3 regions of the Mesorhizobium sp. M0166 genome follow, and region 3 is predicted to be linked to each of the others. Evidence: predicted binding sites of a transcription regulator. Region 3 holds the regulator's gene; each other region holds the start of a gene.
What was found. Region 3 encodes PhoB, which activates phosphate uptake and scavenging genes when phosphate is short. Its sites were predicted from a motif close to TGTCATNNANCTGTCAT; they were not measured.

Region 1: NKJ46_RS30620 (alkaline phosphatase D family protein) is a predicted target of PhoB. The motif match lies at 2,425-2,441, and genes of this name have one in related genera.
Region 2: ugpB (sn-glycerol-3-phosphate ABC transporter substrate-binding protein UgpB) is a predicted target of PhoB. The motif match lies at 3,150-3,166, and genes of this name have one in related genera.

Annotation. Positions count from the first base shown of each region.
Region 1 covers NZ_JAMYTD010000050.1:11,736-16,025, reverse strand. The annotation lists gene NKJ46_RS30635 (hypothetical protein) at 1-297, opposite strand, end outside; gene NKJ46_RS30630 (TetR/AcrR family transcriptional regulator) at 394-999, opposite strand; gene NKJ46_RS30625 (MFS transporter) at 1,082-2,365, shown strand; gene NKJ46_RS30620 (alkaline phosphatase D family protein) at 2,514-4,088, shown strand; gene NKJ46_RS30615 (hypothetical protein) at 4,135-4,290, opposite strand, start outside.
Region 2 covers NZ_JAMYTD010000035.1:14,071-18,360, forward strand. The annotation lists gene ugpE (sn-glycerol-3-phosphate ABC transporter permease UgpE) at 1-699, opposite strand, end outside; gene ugpA (sn-glycerol-3-phosphate ABC transporter permease UgpA) at 707-1,591, opposite strand; gene ugpB (sn-glycerol-3-phosphate ABC transporter substrate-binding protein UgpB) at 1,777-3,087, opposite strand; partial or broken gene NKJ46_RS26965 (EAL domain-containing protein) at 3,381-4,290, shown strand, end outside.
Region 3 covers NZ_JAMYTD010000016.1:74,640-78,929, forward strand. The annotation lists gene pstA (phosphate ABC transporter permease PstA) at 1-3, shown strand, start outside; gene pstB (phosphate ABC transporter ATP-binding protein PstB) at 1-803, shown strand, start outside; gene phoU (phosphate signaling complex protein PhoU) at 836-1,543, shown strand; gene phoB (phosphate regulon transcriptional regulator PhoB) at 1,560-2,249, shown strand; gene NKJ46_RS18650 (ROK family protein) at 2,259-3,503, opposite strand; gene xylF (D-xylose ABC transporter substrate-binding protein) at 3,790-4,290, shown strand, end outside.

The DNA of each region.
Region 1 (4,290 bases), on a different contig from region 3:
CTCGACTTTGGGTCCAGCCGAATTGAGGCCGGAAAAGCTTTCCCAGACCGTGGTCATATCGCCAGGTGGAAAGCCGTAGAACAGCGATTCCCGCGCGTCGTCATAGGAAACCAGCACCGGGTAACCGCGGTAGCCCGAACAGGCGAGATCGGCCCAGTCGCCGTCGCCTTCTTCCGCCTGGGCATAGGTGACGCAGTCCTTTTCCCAATCGAGATCGGTATAGACGCTGGATATCTCGCCGGCCCGGGCCGCCTGGCAGAAACCGGCGAGGACAAGCAGGATCAAAAGAGCGCGCATGGCGGACAACTCGGTTCGGCTGCCGCAGCGTACCGTCAAATTTAACAGCAGCCTAGACGAAGCCAGGCTGCTCACAGTGGTCTGGTAAACGGAACACTATTTCTTCAAGCTTGCCTCTATCAGAAGGTCGGCGTTGCGGGCCACCGACTGCGCCGGTCCGCCGGCACCGAACAGCTGGCCGCTAATATAGGCGCCCTCGATCAGCAGCAGCAGCCCGTCGCCCAGCGTGTCGGCGTCGCCGGCGCCCATCGCTGCCGCCATGGCGCGCAGGCGCCGGCGCAGTTCCTGCTTGTTGGCCTCGCTCACGACGCGGGCCGGATGGCCATGTTCGGGATATTCGACCGCGGCATTGGTCATGCCGCAGCCGCGATAGTCGGGCCTTTGCGTGCGCTTGCCGACACGCGTCAGGAAGGCGACGATCTGCGCGCGCGGATCGCCGGGATGGGCATCCACCGCCTCGTCGAAACGCTCCCAGAATTCGAGGTCATAGTGCCGGAGGTAGGATGCGGCCAGCTCATCCTTGGACGGGAAGCTGCGGTAGAGGCTGGGCTTGGTGACGCCGGCACGCCGCACGATCTCATCGACGCCGATCGCCCTGATCCCTTGCCTATAGAACAGGTCGCGCGCCACCTGGAGGATCCGTTCGGCGGCGCGAGGCGGCGGTGCGTCATTCGCCTTGATCGTTGGTTCAATGCTTTTCATGCCTGGTCTGCCGATTGCCTGGTTGACAATGTTACCGGTCGGTACGTATGTTTCGCGCTCCTGCAACGTACCGGTCAGTAACATGATAGCTCAATCCCGTCCGTTTGGCCAGCGCTACGCTTTCGTCGTGGTCGCCGTCATCTTCCTCTGCCTGCTCATCGCGGCGGGCCTGCGTTCGGCGCCGGCAGTCATGATGCTGCCGCTGGAGAACAGTTTCGGCTGGCGGCGCGACGTCGTCTCGCTGGCGGCGGCCACCGGCATCTTCCTCTATGGCCTGACCGGGCCCTTTGCCGCAGCGCTGATGGAGCGGATCGGGCTGCGCCGCACATTGCTTGCCGCGCTGCTTTTGATGTCCGGATCGACCGCGCTCAGCCTGCTGATGACCAAGCCATGGCATCTGCTCCTCACCTGGGGCGTGTTTTCCGGCATCAGTTCGGGCGCTGTCGCCACCGTGCTCGGCGCGACCATCGTCAACCGCTGGTTCAAGACCAATCGCGGCCTGGTGATGGGACTGATGTCGGCCTCCAGCGCCACCGGGCTGCTGGTCTTCCTGCCGCTGCTCGCCTCGCTCGCCCAGTCGGGCGGCTGGAAGCCGGTCGCCATTGCCATTGCCGTGGCCACCGCCGCCTTGGTGCCGCTGGTTTATATGCTGGTGCCGGAGCGTCCGGCCGCGATTGGCATGGTGCGTTACGGTGCCGAGGCCGACGACGTGCCGCCGGCGCCGCCGGCCGCGCAAGGCAATTTCCTCGCGCATACACTGAGCACGTTGCGCCGCGCCGCCGGTACGCGTGTGTTCTGGTACCTGTTCGCCACCTTCTTTGTTTGCGGCTTCACCACCAACGGGTTGGTCGGCACGCACCTGATCGCCTTTTGCGGCGACATGGGCATCGGCGAAGTGCAGGCCGCAGGCCTGCTCTCGATGATGGGCATTTTCGACCTGATCGGCACGACACTGTCGGGCTGGCTCACCGACCGGTTCGACCCACGCAAGCTGCTCGGCGTCTATTATGGCATCCGCGGCCTGTCGCTGATCTATTTGCCCTATTCCGGCTTCTCGGCGACCAGCCTGATCATCTTCGCCGTGTTTTACGGACTGGACTGGATTGCCACGGTGCCGCCGACGCTGCGGCTTTCCAACGAGGCGTTCGGCGACCGCAGCGGGCCGATCGTCTTCGGCTGGATCGTCGCCGGCCATCAGGTGGGTGCGGCAACGGCGGCCTTTTTCGGCGGCACCATGCGCGAGCTGCAAGGCAATTACGAGCTTGCCTTCCTGATCGCCGGCATGACGGCAATAGCCGCCGCCTGCATCTCGCTGCTGATCAACACCGCCCGCCCGGCGTTTGATCCGGAACCGCAGGCGGCTTGAGCTGCGACGGCTGAGCGCGAATCTCCCCCTCAAGGAGGGAGATTCACCAGCCTGTTCACTGTTATCAAACCTTCATCGTTTCGAAATGTGCCTGAAACATTGAAGCTGGAGCTTGGCGGCGACGTTCAACGCCATCCAGGAGACAGCCATGAACAAGATTTCGATGACGCGGCGCGCTTTCGTCACGTCGGCCAGCGCCGTTGGCCTGGCCGGCGTCTCGGGTCTCGCCCTTCCGTATTACTCGCGCGCCAATCAGCGTCCCGCCTTCACCCATGGCATCCAGTCCGGCGACGTCGACGCCACCAGCGGCATGGTCTGGACGCGCACCGACCGGCCGTCGCGCGTCATGTTCGAAGTGTCGTCGACGGAAAGCTTCGCCAATGCCGTCCGCCTGGCGCCGCTCGATACCTCGCCGGCCAGCGATAATACGGTGAAGCGGCTGCTTACCGATCTCGCCTCCGACCAGGACATCTTCTACCGCATGGTCGCGGCCGATCTTGCCGACATCAATGCCGTTTCAGAGCCAATCGTCGGCCGCTTCCGCACGGCGCCTGCGTCGAAGCGCGACATTCGTTTCGCCTGGTCGGGCGACACCGCCGGCCAAGGCTGGGGCATCGACGAGACCGGCATGAAGACCTACGCCACCATTGCCAAGCACACGCCCGACTTCTTCCTGCATTCGGGCGATACGATCTATGCCGATGGCGCGATGAAGGACGAGGTCGACCTGCCCAACGGCGGCAAATGGAAAAACACAGTGCTGATCGACGAGAAGCGCAAGGTTGCCGAGACGCTGGACGAATACCGTGGGCAGTGGAAATTCAACATGATGGACAGGCATGTGCTGGCGCTCAGCGCCATCTGTCCGACTTTCTATCAGTGGGATGACCACGAGGTGCTGAACAACTGGTCGGACTCGAAAGACCTGAGCGCCGACGATCGCTACACTGAAAAATCCATCCATGTGCTGGCGGCACGTGCGGCGCGCGCCTTCCACGAAATGACGACGATCCGTTACGAGCCGTCGGAGCCCGGTCGCGTCTACCGCAAGATCGCCTATGGTCCGCTGCTCGACGTGTTCTTCCTCGACATGCGTTCCTACCGCGGCCCCAACGGTCCGGATATGCAGGAGACGATGACGCCGCAATCGCGCATTCTCGGGGAACAGCAGATCAAGTGGCTGAAGCGTGAACTGGCGAATTCCAACGCAACCTGGAAAATCATCGCCGCCGACATGCCGCTCGGCCTCGTCGTCTGGAATGACGGCAGCAAGAAGGTAGGGGCCGAGGCGGTCAGCAATGGCGACAATGGCCCGGCCAAGGGGCGTGAGCTGGAAATTGCCGACCTTCTTCGCTATATAAAGAATGCGGGTATCAGCAACACCGTCTGGCTCACCGCAGACGTGCATTACACAGCCGCGCATTACTACAATCCGGACAAGGCGCAGTTCCAGGACTTCAATCCGTTCTGGGAATTTGTTTCGGGTCCGATCCATTCCGGCACGTTCGGGCCTAATGGTTTCGACATGACATTCGGCCCGGAGCTGAAGTTCATAAAGGCGCCGACTGCCGAACAGGGTCAAAACCTGCCGCCGTCGGCTGGCCTGCAGTTCTTCGGGCTCGTCGACATCGATGGCGCCACCGAGCAGTTGACGGTGCGGCTGATGGATCGCGACGACAGTGAACTCTACAAGGTCACGCTCGATCCGGTGCGGTCGGCGTGAGCAACTGCGCCACTACCCTCGGGCCAGCCCGAGGGTAGGACGTGTATCAATCGGGATAGCAGACGACGGGAATGTTGGGCCAGACGGCGCTGTCGCATCCGGCATTTTGCTGCCGCTGCTTGAACGCTGCGCTGACCGGCCCAGTCACCACCGGGTCGACACCGTCGGGTGCATCGGCAAAAAGCTGCTCCGCCGACCGCTT
Region 2 (4,290 bases), on a different contig from region 3:
GATGACGATGGTGTTCATGTCGTTGCTGTTGGTGACGAGCAGCGGCCAAAGATACTGCGTCCAGCCATAGATGAAGAGGATCACGAACAGCGCGGCGATGTTTGTCCGCGACAGGGGCACCAGAATATCGAAAAAGAAGCGCCATGGCCCGGCACCGTCGACACGCGCCGCCTCGACCAATTCACCCGGTATGGTCATGAAGAACTGGCGAAACAGCAGCGTTGCGGTGGCCGAGGCGATCAGCGGGATGATCAGGCCGGCATAGGTGTCGATCATGCCGAGATCGACCATCACCTTGTAGGTCGGCAGGATGCGCACCTCGACTGGAAGCATCAAGGTGATGAAGATCAGCCAGAAGAAGGTCATGCGCAGCGGAAAGCGGAAGAACACGATCGCGTAGGCTGACAGGATCGAAATGAAGATCTTTCCGACCGCGACGCCGAGCGCCATGATGGTGGTGTTGAGGAGCAGCCTGCCGACGCTAACACCGCCGATACGACCGATGCCGCCGAACAGCGCCTCGCTGTAATTGTTCAATAGCTGGCCGCCGGGCAACAGCGGCAGCGGCGGCTTGAGGATCGTTTGCAGCGTGTGCGTCGAGGCCACGAAGGTGTAGTAGATCGGAAAAGCCACGATCAATATGCCGAGGATGAGCACGGCATGGGCGATGAAGGTGCGGAGCGGGGACTGGCCGATCATCGCTGCCCTAGCCGTAATGGACTTTGCGTTCCACATAGCGGAACTGGATCGCTGTGAGCGCGATGACGATGGCCATCAGGATGACCGACTGCGCCGCCGAATCGCCCAGGATCAGATTGACGAAGCCGTCATTGTAGACCTTGTAGACCAGCGTCTCGGTCGTCTTGCCCGGCCCGCCGCCGGTGACGGCATGAACGATGCCGAACGTGTCGAACAGGGCATAGACGGTGTTGACGACCAGCAGGAAAAAGGTTGTCGGCGCAAGCAGCGGGAAGACGATGGTCCAGAAGCGCTTGGTTTCGCCGGCGCCGTCCATGGCCGCCGCTTCGATCAGCGTTTTCGGCACCGCCTGCAGGCCGGCGACGAAGAACAGGAAATTGTAGCTGATCTGCTTCCAGGCAGCAGCCGACACCAGCAGGATCATGGCGTGGTTGCCGTTGAGCAGTGGGTCCCATGCGATGCCGAGGCTTCTCAGCAAATAGGCCAACGAGCCGATCGAGGGATTGAACAGGAAAAGCCAAAGCATGCCGGCAATCGCCGGCGCCACGGCGTAAGGCCATATCAATAGTGTGCGGTAGAGGCCTTTGCCGCGCACGGCCTTCTCGGCCATGGCCGCCAGCAACAGGGCCGCAACCATGGCAACGATCGCGGTTGCAAGCGAGAACACCACTGTGACCTTGATCGAGTTGAGGTAGGCCGGATCGGCCAGCACCTTCCGGAAATTGGCAAACCAGACGAACCTGCTCTTCAGCCCGAACGGGTCTTGCCTGAGCATCGACTGGTAAAGCGCCTGACCGGCCGGCCAGTAGAAGAAAACCAGGGTGATGGCGAGTTGTGGTGCCACCAGCAGGTAGGGCAGGATCTTGTTGGGAAAGACGATGCGTGCAGACAGGCTGATTTCCCTCGCTATCCAGGCATCGCCCACGCGCGCTCGCGCGGGCGATATTCCAACCGACTAATGCATGTCGCCCAAAAGTGCGCAGCGGTTTTGGGATAACGACATTCATAAGAACAAGAGCTTAAAGCGCGTAGCATGTGGCCATTCAAACGCGACGCGCTTTAACCGTGATGGTCTCGTTAGTTGTCCAGGGCTTCCTTGATCGCGGCGTTGCCGCGCGCGACCGCATTGTCGAGCGCCTGCTGGGCGGTTTGCTGGCCGGCCAGCATCTTCTCCAGCTCCTCGTTCTGGATATCGCGCACCTGCGGCAGATTCGGCAGGCGCACGCCCTTCGAATTGTCGGTCGGCGACTTTCCGATCATCTGCAGGATGGGTGTCTCGCGGCCGGGGTTCTTGTCATAGAAGCCTGATTTCTTGGTCGCCTCATATGCGGCGAGCGTCACAGGCAGGTATCCCGACTTCTGGTGCAGATATTCCTGCACATCGGTCTTGGACAGATAGGCAAAGAAGGCGGCAACGCCCTTGTATTCCTCGTCCGACTTGTTGCCGAACACCCACAGGCTGGCACCGCCCGGCGTCGTGTTCTGCGGGGCCCCCTTGGCGTCACTGTCGTAAGGAAGCTGGCCGATGCCATAGTTCATGCCGGACTTGACGATATCGCCGAGGCCGCCCGACGATTCGGTGAAGATGCCGCATTCGCCGGCGAGGAATATCTGCTTGGCTTCGGAGGTGCGTCCGCCATATTTGAACGTGCCGTCCTTGGCCAGGTCAGCGAGCGCCTGGAAGTGGTTGACGAAAATCGGCGCATTGATCTTGAGTTCGACATCACCGCCGGCCAGGCCATTCTGTTGGCTGGCCCAAGGCACGTCATTCCACGCCGCGAAATTCTCCAAGTGGATCCAGGTCAGCCAGGTCGAGGTATAACCGCAAGAGGCGGCGCCGCTCGTCTTAATCTTCTTGGCAGCTTCCCACACCTCGTTCCAGGTCTTGGGCGGATTTTTCACGTCGAGGCCTGCCTTCTGGAAGATGTCCTTGTTGTAGTAGAGGATCGGTGAGGAAGAGTTGTAGGGGAACGACAGCATGGTGCCGTCCGGCTTCGAATAATAGCCGACGATGCCGGGCAGATACTGGCTCTTGTCGAAGGTCATCCCGGCACCGGTCATCACATCGGCCACCGGCTTAATCGCACCCTCGGCCGCCATCATCACGCCGGTGCCGACATCGAACACCTGGAGGATATCGGGCGCTTGGCCGGCGCGGAATGCAGCGATGCCCGCATTCAGCGTCTCTGGATAGGTGCCCTTGAACACCGGAACGAGCTCATAGTCGCTCTGGCTGGCGTTGAAATCCTTGGAGATCTTGTCAACGACCTCGGCGTTGGCGCCGGTCATGGCGTGCCACCAACTGATCTGCGTGACGGCGAAGGCGGATGTGGTGGAAAGCAGGGTCAAGGTGGCGGCAATACCGGCCGCGAAGCCGAAGAACTTCATGTTTCATCTCCCGTTTGTCATTGGCGAAAGGGGCACTTCCGCAAAGCCAATATGTGGCGCTGATGACAATCGGACAACGGTTTTGTTGCGGATCAATGAACATCATTCTTTACTAAAGTGCACTCGCTACCGAACGCGGCGTCAGAAACTACATCACCGCCTTTTCGGCGCAGCGGCGTCGGTTTTCCCCCGAAGACCCGCCTCATGGCCCGCGGGTTAACCATTCGTTAAAATCTCCAAGAGCTAATCAGTCGCACCTCCCCTGTTAGATTTGGCAGACCGAGTGAACCAGGATGCTGACGGTCTATAATTGTATTGTAAGTCAGCACGATCCGAGACTGGTTGCGCTTGCCGCACTCGTCTGTGGAATTTCTTGCTTCTCAGCGGTTAATCTCCTTAAGCATGTCGGCCGATCGACCGAGCGAAACCGGCTTGCCTGGCTGATGATCGCCGCGGCCTCGACCGGGTTCGGCATATGGGCGACGCATTTCATCGCCATGACCGCGTTTACGCCGGGAATACCTAACGCATACAATCCGGCATTATCCGCCTTTTCGCTTGCCGCCGCCGTCATCCTGACCGCGCTTGGGATGTGGGTCGCCACTTTGCGCCGCGGCATCGACCATTTCCTCGTCGGTGGCGCCATCCTGGGCGGCGCCATCGCGACGATGCACTACATCGGCATGGCCGCTTTCGAGGTCGAAGGCCGGGTCGTATGGAACCTGCTCCTTGTCGCGATATCGCTTCTGGCCGGCGTGACCCTTGCGGCACTGGCGCTTCTTGTAGTCTTGCGCCGCCCGTCAGCGCTCGCCACTCTCGGCGGCGCCGCGCTTTTGACGCTGGCGATCTGCAGCCTGCATTTCATCGCGATGGCCGCGGTGTCGATCATTCCGGATTCCGCGATTGAAATATCGGCACATTCAATCGATCCCGTTTCCCAGGCCTTTGCTGCAGCGGTCGCCAGCCTGATAATCCTTGTGCTGTCGGGCACCGCCCTGTGGATCGACCTGCGCTTTCGCCGCCAGAAGCTCGAGGCCGATCGCATGCACGATCTCGCGAATGCCGCGGTGGAAGGTCTGATCGTTTGCGATGGCACCCGCATCGTCAGCGCCAATGACAGTATGGCTAAGCTGACCGGAACAGCGACAGCCACCCTCAACACGATGCAACTCGGCGAGCTTTTCGACGGACGGAGCGCAGCCG
Region 3 (4,290 bases):
TGACACAGATGTTGTCCCCGGACATGACGATGACCGAAACGGTCGCCGAGAAGACGAAGATCGAGGTCAAGAACCTCAACTTCTACTACGGCCAGAGCAAGGCGCTAAAGGACATCAGCCTGTCGCTGCCCGAGCGCAGCGTCACGGCCTTCATTGGGCCTTCGGGCTGCGGGAAATCGACGCTGCTGCGTGTGTTCAACCGCATCTATGAGCTCTACCCGAAACAGACAGCCGAGGGCCAGGTGCTGCTCGACGGCAAAAACATTCTCGACCGGTCGCAGGATCTCAACCTCCTCAGGACCAAGATCGGCATGGTGTTCCAGAAGCCGACGCCGTTCCCGATGTCGATCTACGAGAACATCGCCTTCGGCGTCAGGCTCTACGAAAACCTCGGCAAGTCCGAGATGGACGGCCGCGTCGAACAGGCGTTGAAGCGCGCCGCGCTGTGGAGCGAGGTCAAGGACAAACTCAACGCCAGCGGCTTGAGCCTGTCCGGCGGCCAGCAGCAGCGGCTCTGTATCGCCCGCACCGTGGCCGTGAAGCCGGAAGTCATTCTGCTCGACGAACCGGCGTCCGCACTCGACCCATTGTCGACCGCCAAGATCGAGGAACTGATCGACGAATTGCAAGCCGACTACACGATCGTCATCGTCACCCACAACATGCAGCAGGCGGCGCGCGTGTCGCGCCAGACCGCCTTCATGTATCTCGGTGAACTGGTCGAGTTCGACCGGACCGAGAAGATCTTCACGTCGCCCCGCGAGAAGCGCACGCAGGATTATATCACCGGCCGCTTCGGCTGAGCCGTTCCGATCATGCATATGAGGACAGGACCATGGGCGAACACACAGTCGCTTCTTTCGACGAGGATCTCGAGCAGATCAGCAAGCTGATCCGCGACATGGCCGACCTCGCCGGTTCGATGGTCGGCGGGGCGACCAAGGCCCTGTTGAATTCCGACAACGTGTTGGCGCAACGCGTCGTTTCCGACGACGCCATCATGGATGCGCGTCAACGCGAACTGGACGACCGCGCCATCACCCTGATCGCCAAACGCCAGCCGATGGCCCACGATCTTCGCCATGTGGTCGGAGCGATCCGCATGGCCGGCGACCTCGAACGCATCGGCGACCTTGCCAAGAATATCGCCAAGCGTGTGAGTGCGGTCGGCCTCAGCGTCACGCCGCGCGACTTGTCGCATTCCATCGACGCGATGGCGCAGCTGGTGCTCATCCAGGTGCAGGGCGTCATCGAGGAGTATGCTGCAGGCGATGCGGCCGCGTTGGCCAAGCTGCGTGCCGCCGACGAGCGCATTGACGTCAAATACACGTCCGTGTTCCGCGAGCTATTGACCTACATGATGGAAGATCCGCGCAACATCACCGCTTGCACGCACCTGCTGTTCTGCGCCAAGAATCTGGAGCGGATCGGCGACCATGTCACCAACATCGCCGAAAATGCGTATTATGTGCTGACCGGCGAGCAATTGCCGGTCAATCGTCCGAAGCAGGACGAAACGACAATGTCCGCGCCGGTGACATGATGGGGGTGCCCAGCTGATGATCGCACCACGAGTAATGGTGGTGGAGGACGAGGAGCCGTTGGGTGTGCTGCTCCGCTACAATCTCGAATCCGAAGGCTACCAGGTCGAGGTGGTGACACGCGGCGACGAAGCCGAGATCCGTTTGCAGGAGAATGTGCCCGACCTTCTGGTGCTCGACTGGATGATACCAGCGGTTTCCGGCATCGAGCTCTGCCGCCGGTTGCGGGTGCGCCCCGAAACCGAGCGGCTGCCGATCATCATGCTGACCGCGCGCGGCGAGGAGAGCGACCGGGTGCGCGGTCTTTCGACCGGCGCCGACGACTATCTGGTCAAACCGTTTTCTACACCGGAATTCATGGCCAGGGTCAAGGCGCTGCTGCGCCGCGCCAAGCCGGAAGTGCTGTCCAGCGTGCTGAAGGTCGGCGACATCGTGCTCGATCGCGAATCGCACAGGGTCTATCGCAAGAAGAGCGAGATCAGGCTCGGACCGACCGAATTCCGGCTGCTGGAGTTTATGATGCGGCATCCGGGCCGCGTCTTCTCGCGCAGCCAGTTGCTCGATAATGTCTGGGGCGAGACGATCTACATCGACGAACGCACAGTGGACGTCCATGTCGGCCGGCTGCGCAAAGCCGTCAATAACGGCCGCATGCCGGATGTCATCCGCACCATCCGCGGTGCCGGTTATGCGATCAGGGAAGATTGATCCGCCTGGTCAGGCGACGTTCTTTCGGACGCCGGGCCTCATTTGCGCGCCCGGCGCGAAAATCTCCTGGTCGACGAAGCTTAACGCCCGCATCGCGCAGCCTTCGCGGATCAGCGGCAATTCGTTCGGCTCAGTGTCGAAAGAGATCGAGCCGGAATGCTGGCCGCCGGCGGTCTGTGCGATTGCCTTGCGCAAGGCCGGCTCGATCAGATCGAAGGCGGCGGCACTGGCGCCGACCATCGCGACCGGTGCCGGATCGATCAGCGCGAACAGCGAGCCGAGACCGAAACCCAGCGCTTCGCCGGCCTTGCAGTAGGCCTCGCGTTCCGGCCCATCTTTCTCGCGCGCCCGGGCCGCCAGGGCGCGCATGTCGGCGTCGCTGACGTCGGCGACCGGTTCGCTGTCTTCGCTCATCTGCCTGGCGTTGCGCCAGATGGCGTAGTTGCCGGCATAGGCCTCGATGCAGCCGCGTCGTCCGCAACGGCAGAGCGCGCCGCCTGGACGATGGATCATGTGGCCAAACTCGCCGCCCGAGGAATGCGTGCCGGTGAACAGCTCGCCCTTCAACACTAGCCCCATGCCGATGCCATGCGAAAGCAGGATGGCGATGAAGTCGTCGCGATGGCGGTCCGGCTTGCGCCAGCGCAGAGCCACCGCCATCATATTGCAGTCGTTCTCCACCGTTGCCGGGATGCCGAATTCGTCCTCCAGCATGTCGGCAAAGGCAATGTCGGTCTGCGGCGTGATCGGCGACCACAGCATGGCGCGTGCAGGGGAGTCGGTAATGCCCTGGATAGCTAGGGCGATGCGGGCGACACTGCGGACGTCAAGGTCTGGATCCTCAAGTCGGCGCCGGACGATGGCCATGCATTCGCGGATCAGTTCGTCGCGCGGCATGGTCAGCGTGTCCAGCCGGCGCTGTTCCTCGGCGACCACCTGTCCCGCATAGTCGATAATGGCGGCCGACAGGAAATTCAGCGACAACACCACGGTCAACACCGCCGCAGCTTCCGGGTTGAGGGCGAGGCCGACCTGCGGACGACCGCGTTTCAACGAAACGGGCTCGCTTGCCTTGCTCTCGGCGAGGATGCCTTCCCGTATCAGGTCGGAGGAGATCGCCGATATGGTCGAATGGCTGAGGCCGGTGGTTGCTGCGATCTCAGTACGCGATGGCTGGCCGGCCCGGCGCACCGCCGAGATCACCATCGCCCGGTTGCGCCGGCGCAAATCGTCATGGCGGATTCCGACCGACATCGTTTTGCTTTCCTCCCGGTTGCCGCGGCCGCTCATGAACCGGAAGCCGTCGGTAATGTCCGACAAACAGTGTCGGATGCAGGCAAATAGTGTCAGATGCGGGTGGCGCTGTCATCGTTTATTCCGACGCTCGAAAAAACTCGCAAAGTCATCAAAATCCATCAGAATCGATGTTGACAGCAGCCGGAGATCGGGCCAGTATTTTTTCGAGGCTCGAAAAAATTAGAGCTTCTAAGCTGGTCTTTGAGCCAATTGGTCACGCCGTACGCGGCGCAGGGAGGATATGATGAAGAAATTCACGACCGCCATTCTGGCGGGTGTCGCCATGACGCTGGCGCTGGCGTCGGTGGCGCAGGCTAAAGACAAGGTCATCGGCGTTTCCTGGTCGAACTTCCAGGAAGAGCGCTGGAAGACCGACGAGGCCGCAATGAAGGCGGCCATCGAGGCCGCCGGCGACAAGTATATTTCCGCCGACGCGCAGTCCAACCCCGGCAAGCAGCTCACCGACGTCGAGAGCCTGATCTCGCAGGGCGCCAACGCACTGATCATCCTTGCGCAGGACGCCTCGGCCATCGGGCCGGCCGTGCAGAAGGCGCTGGACGAAGGTATTCCGGTTGTCGGCTACGACCGGCTGATCGAGAACAAGGACGTCTTTTACCTGACCTTTGACAACAAGGAAGTCGGCCGCATGCAGGCCCGCGAAGTGTTCAAGGTGAAGCCGGAAGGCAACTACGTCTTCATCAAGGGCTCGGGTGCCGATCCGAATGCCGATTTCCTGTTTGCCGGT